DNA from 3 places in the Salinivibrio proteolyticus genome. Region 3 is predicted to be linked to each of the others. Evidence: predicted binding sites of a transcription regulator. Region 3 holds the regulator's gene; each other region holds the start of a gene.
What was found. Region 3 encodes CRP, which controls carbon source genes, mostly activating them, when cyclic AMP is high. Its sites were predicted from a motif close to TGTGANNNNNNTCACA; they were not measured.
Positions count from the first base shown of each region.

Region 1 (2,280 bases), on a different replicon from region 3:
AGGCATCGTTTAGCATGGTTTCGAACAGTGTGAGACCGTCAACATCGGCATAGCCGTCATACGGAATACGTGTTACCGCGTTATTCACTGGCATACCGCCACCACCGCGATGATGATGATTACCGGTCACAGCGAGTGCGCCATAGGTACAGCCGTGGAAGCCGTTCGTAAATGAAACGATGTTCGGGCGACCTGTCACTTTTCGTGCCAGCTTCATCGCCGCTTCAACAGCATTTGTACCGGTTGGACCGGTGAACTGGAGTTTGTAGTCCAAGTTACGTGGTGCCAAGATGTGCTCTTTAAATACCTCGAGAAAGCGTGCTTTTGCACCGGTGTGCATATCCAAGCCGTGGGTAATGCCATCTTTCTCGATGTACTCAATCAGCGCTTTTTTTAGCGTCGGGTTGTTGTGTCCATAGTTAAGCGAACCGGCGCCAGCAAGAAAATCGAGGTAGCGCTTGCCGTCAACGCCAGTGATCCAACAGCCCTTCGCGCTTTCAAACACGACGGGGAAGTTGTTGGCGTAACATTGAACATTTGACTCCTGCGATTTAAAGATATCCATAACTCATCCTGTTATTTTTTGAGTGGAATTCGGAAAAGGTATTCGGTGTCATGTTCACCGTTAAAGTGCTCTTGTTCATCAAGGAACACTGAGCGCTGACCACCTGTACCGTAGAGGCGGTCTACCTTTTTGAACAACGCCCAAGAGCCAGCGTTGTCTTCAGTGATTGTGGTTTCAATGAATCGGATGTCTTGTGACACTTTGCGCGCTAGTAACGCTTCGACCATTGATAGGGCAAGCCCTTCTCCACGTGCTTTGGGCGATACGGCTACCTGCCACACAAAAAATGTGTCTGGTTGCTCTGGACGAATGTAGCCAGAGACGAAGCCGTGAATGTCGCCGTCACGCTCTGCCACAACACAGGTCTCTTTGAAGTGCGTTGCCTGTAAAAAGTTGCAGTAGGCGGAGTTCACATCCAACGGAGGGCACTGGGTGATTAATCGATAGATGTCGCCACCATCACGAATCGATGGCTTACGAAACACAAACCGCGTGCTCGGTTTTATCTGTTTACGGTCAAGGACTTCGTTTTCAAGAACTGCCGTATCTGTCGTTTTTGATCGCCACATAATTGTTTTGTGCTCTAACGAATTCGTTATATATAATAGGTGCTGAATTTTGTTTATCAACCCCGGATTTCGCTAATCGGTTTATCACTACTCAATAAGTAACTGATATTAATAAAATTTGTTAATGTTAAAATTTTTATTAACCATAATACTTTGATGCGTAACATTTACTGGACTAAATGTATTGACGATTTTCAATCTGGTGTGACTCATGCCACAAAGATGGAGGAGCGGCTTGGACTTCGTCTCAGTTGGAGTTGAATGAGGTGAAAAGATTGGCTTTAAAAATAGATTTTAATAGACAAAAAGCCTAGTCACCTTTGCTGCTTGTGAATCTAATAGGGTGACTAGGCGGATTGAGGCGATTGGCTAAGGAATTCACGATATTGTCTGTCTTCTTTTACGACGTGGTGTACCCACCAGTAACGCAAAAACTTGAAAAACTCTGAAGAGTACAGTTCAGGATCCGCCTGGCACTGAAGCAACACATAATGCGCTTGCCGTGATAAACGCTCATGGATGACCGCATGTTGTTTGTATTTGGGATAGGCGAGATCGTGAAGAATGTCTTCTTCTAGTTGGAAGTGGGACACAATGTAGTCTCGAAACCGCTGGGCGAGATCATCAAAATCTCCTTTTTCACCATCGGCATGGTGGTACGCGATAGCCTCATAGGTGTCATTGATGATAGCCAGTAATTGCTTGTTGCTGGCATCGAGTTCTGAGTGCCCCACAGAGTATTTGTCCTGCCAACGAATAAACTTTCTGTCTTTGCTCTTTGCTGTCGCTTGTTCAGGCGTAACAGGGGGTGCTGTTGTATCAATTGTCGGGCTTGTGTCCGAAATTTTTTCGATTTTCTCCTGCTCTTCTTCAGTGAAGACAATGGCCCCATTGTGCTCAAAATCGGTCGATTTAGCTGGATCGGCCTGATACATCTCAAAGTAGTATTTTGGTGGCTTTTTGGATTTGGTATCTTTGGCTAGCTGTTGAACACGATTTTCGAGGTCTTGTTTTCTAACTGGCTTGACCATGAATGCGTCAACATCATAACGGATGCATTCGCTAATCACTGACTGAGAGGCATTTGCGGTGAGAATGATGATCGGTACATCGTGCTGTAGGTGGTAGCGACCGCTACGGATAAGC
Region 1 is NZ_CP114585.1:217,111-219,390, forward strand. Features, by position in the region: gene ectB (diaminobutyrate--2-oxoglutarate transaminase) at 1-565, opposite strand, end outside; gene ectA (diaminobutyrate acetyltransferase) at 577-1,134, opposite strand; gene N7E60_RS14920 (bacteriohemerythrin) at 1,482-2,280, opposite strand, start outside.
Region 1: a site for CRP is predicted at 1,338-1,353, ahead of ectA (diaminobutyrate acetyltransferase). Genes of this name have one in related genera too.

Region 2 (2,280 bases), on a different replicon from region 3:
TCGTGAATGCGGTAGCCGTGAAGATCATTGATTTCCTTAATATTATCAATGTCGATACAAATCAGCGACAGCGTACGCGTTGCCGAGAGCGTCTTGTTAATGGTGTGCTGAATGTGATTAAGCAGTGCATGGCGATTTGGCAGATAGGTCAGGGGATCATGATTAGCAATAAAATGCAGCTGATTTTCAACGTCTTTGCGTTGAGCGATTTCATTTTGCAGTCGAGTAATCGTCGCTTGTTCAGCTTTTCTCGCCATCAAATTGATTTCAATTAAATACAAGGCGATACCCACTAAGATCGTGACGACCAACCCAGAGATGTAAATGAGCATTGGCAAAGATAAAAAGTGTTCCGAGTCAGGGGTGCTCCACAATGTGACGATAAATTCCGGGCTGGCGCCGGTTAGTGTGAGCCCAACTTGTCCTGTTGCTGCTTCATTGGGCGGTATGTCCCCGAATACAACGTGCCCATCACTTGCAGCGTAGAGAGTGAGTTTCTGAAACGTATCGAGATAATCAGATGCTAGGTGGCTGATATGTTCTGCAATATCGAGAGTGCCACCGAGATAGTAGTTAGGCGTATTCCGATTTTGCGTATAGATAGGGTGTGCAATATGCCAGTCATGGAGCGACTCTACATCCATACGCAAAAGCTGAGCGTTACCGTCTCCTAAAACGTCAAACGGGAATTGCTCGGGCTTTTCTGAGTCATTTTGGGGGTAATGCCAACGAATCGTGCGATCAGACTCAGCCCAGAACAAGGCTTGAAAGTGAACGTCATTCCCCTGATGGGCTAGCACTAATGCTTGCCATGTCGAGTACGTCGAGGGAATGTTTTTTTCTATCTCGCTGGCAAGCACACTGAATTCATTCAGGTGAGCATTCATGTGACGCGTTAACGCGTCAGCAAAGGATTTTGCTTCGACGCTTAATAGCTGCTCGGTGCGCAGTCGTTGTTGTTCTTGTGCGGTATTAAATAAGGAAAAAGTGGCAATCAGGATAGCAAAGCAGATCAGCGCAATCACGAGTATAGCGCGGCCGCGAGGTCGAAATGGGCGCTTCGCAATGGAGAGACGGTCATCGATGTTTAGTGTCGTTCTCTGTAAGGGCATGGTCGTGAGAGCTATATCATGGTGGCTTTAAGTGTATGTGACACGAGTGACTCAAGTCGTATCAATAGTGAGACAAATGTGAGACTCCCTCTTTGATAAGGGATAGGTAAAGCGTAGCAGCTGTTAAGGGGACTGCGTGAGGGTATATCAAGAACCAGAGTAAACTTGTACAAATAAAAAATATTGTACAGAAGTGATCCTTCGCCTACATTGAGTTGTACAACAAAATATAAATGTACAACTCTGCGGCTCATGCCGCTTGATAAGAAGAGGTGAAGCATGTCGTTTCCAGTTGGTGTTAGCGCATGTGTGATTGGTGAAAAGGTGCGCTTTGATAGCGGTCATAAACGCAGTCCATTTGTGACTAAAGAGCTCGCTCCCTATGTTAATTTTGTCCCAGTTTGTCCAGAGGTTGCGATCGGCTTACCGGTGCCAAGACCAACGATTCGTTTACTAGATAAGGGGAATGTGGGCGATATTCGTTTGGTTGAGACCAAAGACGCCAGTAAAGATCACACCGAAAGAATGGTGGCCTTTAGCGAACGAAAAGCGGATGAATTGGCCCATAAAGCACTGCGTGGCTATATCGTTTGTGCCAAGTCGCCCACTTGTGGCATGGAGCGTGTCAAAGTCTACCGGGAAAATGGCTACACCTCTGATATCTCTGGGGTAGGGCTGTATACCCAAGCATTGATGGATCGTATGCCGTGGCTGCCGGTTGAGGAAGATGGCCGATTAAACGATCCCATCCTGCGTGAGAATTTTGTGTTTCGGTTATTTGCGTTAGACGATTTATATCGCAGTGTCGAAAGTGGCGTGACAAGAAAAGCGCTGGTCGCATTCCACTCGCGGTATAAATTAGTGTTGATGGCGCACTCGCCTGAGCGTTACCGAGAGTTGGGCCGTTTTATGGCGAACATCGCGGAGTACGATATTGATGATTTTTTCCACCAGTATCGCACGCAGTTTATGCAGTCGTTAGCTATCCGTGCGACACGGAAAAAGCACACCAATGTGCTAATGCATCTGCAAGGCTATTTTAAGAACAACCTCGATAAGAGCCAAAAAGCGGAGCTGACTCACCTTATTCATGCTTACCGGCAAGGCACTATGCCGTTGTTAGCGCCGTTGACCCTCATTGCTCACCATTTGCACAACCACCCAGATG
Region 2 is NZ_CP114585.1:463,839-466,118, reverse strand. Features, by position in the region: gene N7E60_RS16035 (putative bifunctional diguanylate cyclase/phosphodiesterase) at 1-1,112, opposite strand, end outside; gene N7E60_RS16030 (YbgA family protein) at 1,392-2,280, shown strand, end outside.
Region 2: a site for CRP is predicted at 1,116-1,131, ahead of N7E60_RS16030 (YbgA family protein). Genes of this name have one in related genera too.

Region 3 (2,280 bases):
CGTTGAGCATGGTCGCTACCTCTGGGTTTTGGGGCGATACAAACAAGAACATTGGGAAGCGATAGATCAGCATTAAGTGCGGATCAACCAACAGATTTGTATATTGAGGTCGCTCTGCCAGCTCGCTAAAAGGTTCGATAAGCGCACGCGGGAAGAGGTCGGCCCGTCCGGTATCGACGCCTTTAAAGATATTCTCAAAGCTTGAGATTTCTCGAACCCGAAATCCCGCCGACTGCAAGACCTTCACATCCGCCCAGCCTTGCCCTTGGATCATGGTCAGACTATTGAGCCCTGCTTGGTCACTGATTTGTGCAAGCTTGGGTTCGGTGGCTTGATTGGTAATGAACAAGCGATGGCCTAATAGACCCCGAAAGACTGGATAACGGATGGGAAGTAACTCTGACTCAAGGGTACGGTCGGCCCCGAGCCAATCTACCGTCAGTCGTCCTTGTTTTAGCATTTCCACTTTACGAGACTGAGAGCCAATTTGGCCTTGAAAGGCCTGTAAAGTGACAGACTCACCCGATTTTTCCGCTAAAAACTCAATCAAGTCGATAGCGTATAAATCGAGGGCAGAGCCAGCCCGTGGTTCTGGATGGACAATGGTGATATTCGCCGCAGCAGTTGAAGAAACCGCCGCGAGTAGCAATGCAGCAAGGGTTTGACGTAAGCTTCTCATAAACGACATCCTGTTAATCAGTTGTTAGATGGGTCGTTTCTGAAGTGTAGAACTTAGGTAATGAGTTTCCAGTCAATAAAAATAAAAAAACCGACGCAAAAGCGCCGGTTTTGTCGCAACACGCGAGGATTAGCGTGTGCCGTAAACCACAATGGTTTTACCGTGAGCTGAGATAAGGTTCTGCTCTTCCAGCATTTTAAGGATACGCCCAACCGTCTCACGCGAACAGCCAACAATCTGACCAATCTCTTGACGCGTGATCTTGATTTGCATGCCGTCAGGGTGAGTCATGGCGTCAGGTTGCTTCGCCAAGTTCAGTAGGGTTTGCGCAATGCGGCCGGTCACGTCCAGGAAGGCAAGGTCTCCCACTTTCTGGCTGGTCACTTGCAGGCGACGCGCCATCTGAGAGGATAGACGCATCAAAATGTCTGGGTTAACTTGGATCAGCTGGCGGAATTTCTTGAATGAAATTTCTGCCACTTCGCAAGGTGATTTCGCACGTACCCATGCGGTGCGCTCTTGGTCCTCTTCGAACAGACCAAGTTCGCCGATGAAGTCACCTTGGTTAAGGTAAGACAGGATCATCTCCTTGCCTTCTTCATCTTTGATTAGTACGGCCACAGAACCTTTCACGATGTAGTACAAGGTCTCCGCCTTTTCCCCTGCATGGATCAGAGTACTTTTGGACGGGTACTTGTGAATATGACAATGTGAAAGGAACCACTCGAGTGTAGGGTCTGTTTGAGGTTTTCCTGGAACCATATAACTTATTTCCTCTGCATGTGTTGCCCGGCAACGACGTCCTGTCTTTGTCTGAATGGAAACCCATCAGTCCAATGCACAGAATACGAGGTCTTGGCGCAGGCTACAAGCTCACTGTATGTTAACAAGAGTGTATCTTTTTTCTATCTGGATTTCTTGATTTTGATCTAAGCCAACCGCCTAAAAAATCGGCAAAAATGTGGCTAAGATCACGACCTGAGAAGTAATACACGTTAAGTGCGCTACGGCGGTTAACCTATCTTGCCTTTCTCAATCAACTGTTGGATCAAGGGGCGAATAATCAGCTCCATCGCAAATCCCATTTTACCGCCGGGCACGACCAGCGTGTTGTGCCGAGACATAAAGGCGCCACTGATCATTTGCAGTAAATAAGGAAAATCGACGTTCTTCATGCCACGAAAGCGGATCACAACAAAGCTTTCGTCGAGTGAAGGGATCCCTTTTGCATTCAGCGGGTTGGATGTGTCTACGGTCGGGACACGTTGGAAGTTAATATGTGTGCGAGAAAACTGCGGCGTAATGTAGTGTAAATAATCATCCATGGAGCGCACGATCGAGTCCGTGACAGCCTCGCGGGAATGGCCTCGGTCGCGCGTATCGCGGACAAACTTTTGAATCCACTCCAAGTTAACGATAGGCACCATGCCGATCAGTAAATCAACATGTTGGGCGACATTGACGTCACCATCCACCACCCCGCCATGCAAGCCTTCATAAAATAATACGTCGGTATTTTCAGGCAGATCTTGCCAGGGGGTGAAAGTGCCCGGCATTTGGTTATAAGGCACGGCTTCATCAAAGGTGTGTAGATAACGACG
Region 3 is NZ_CP114584.1:274,510-276,789, forward strand. Features, by position in the region: gene N7E60_RS01310 (type 2 periplasmic-binding domain-containing protein) at 1-679, opposite strand, end outside; gene crp (cAMP-activated global transcriptional regulator CRP) at 809-1,441, opposite strand; gene N7E60_RS01320 (phosphoribulokinase) at 1,693-2,280, opposite strand, start outside.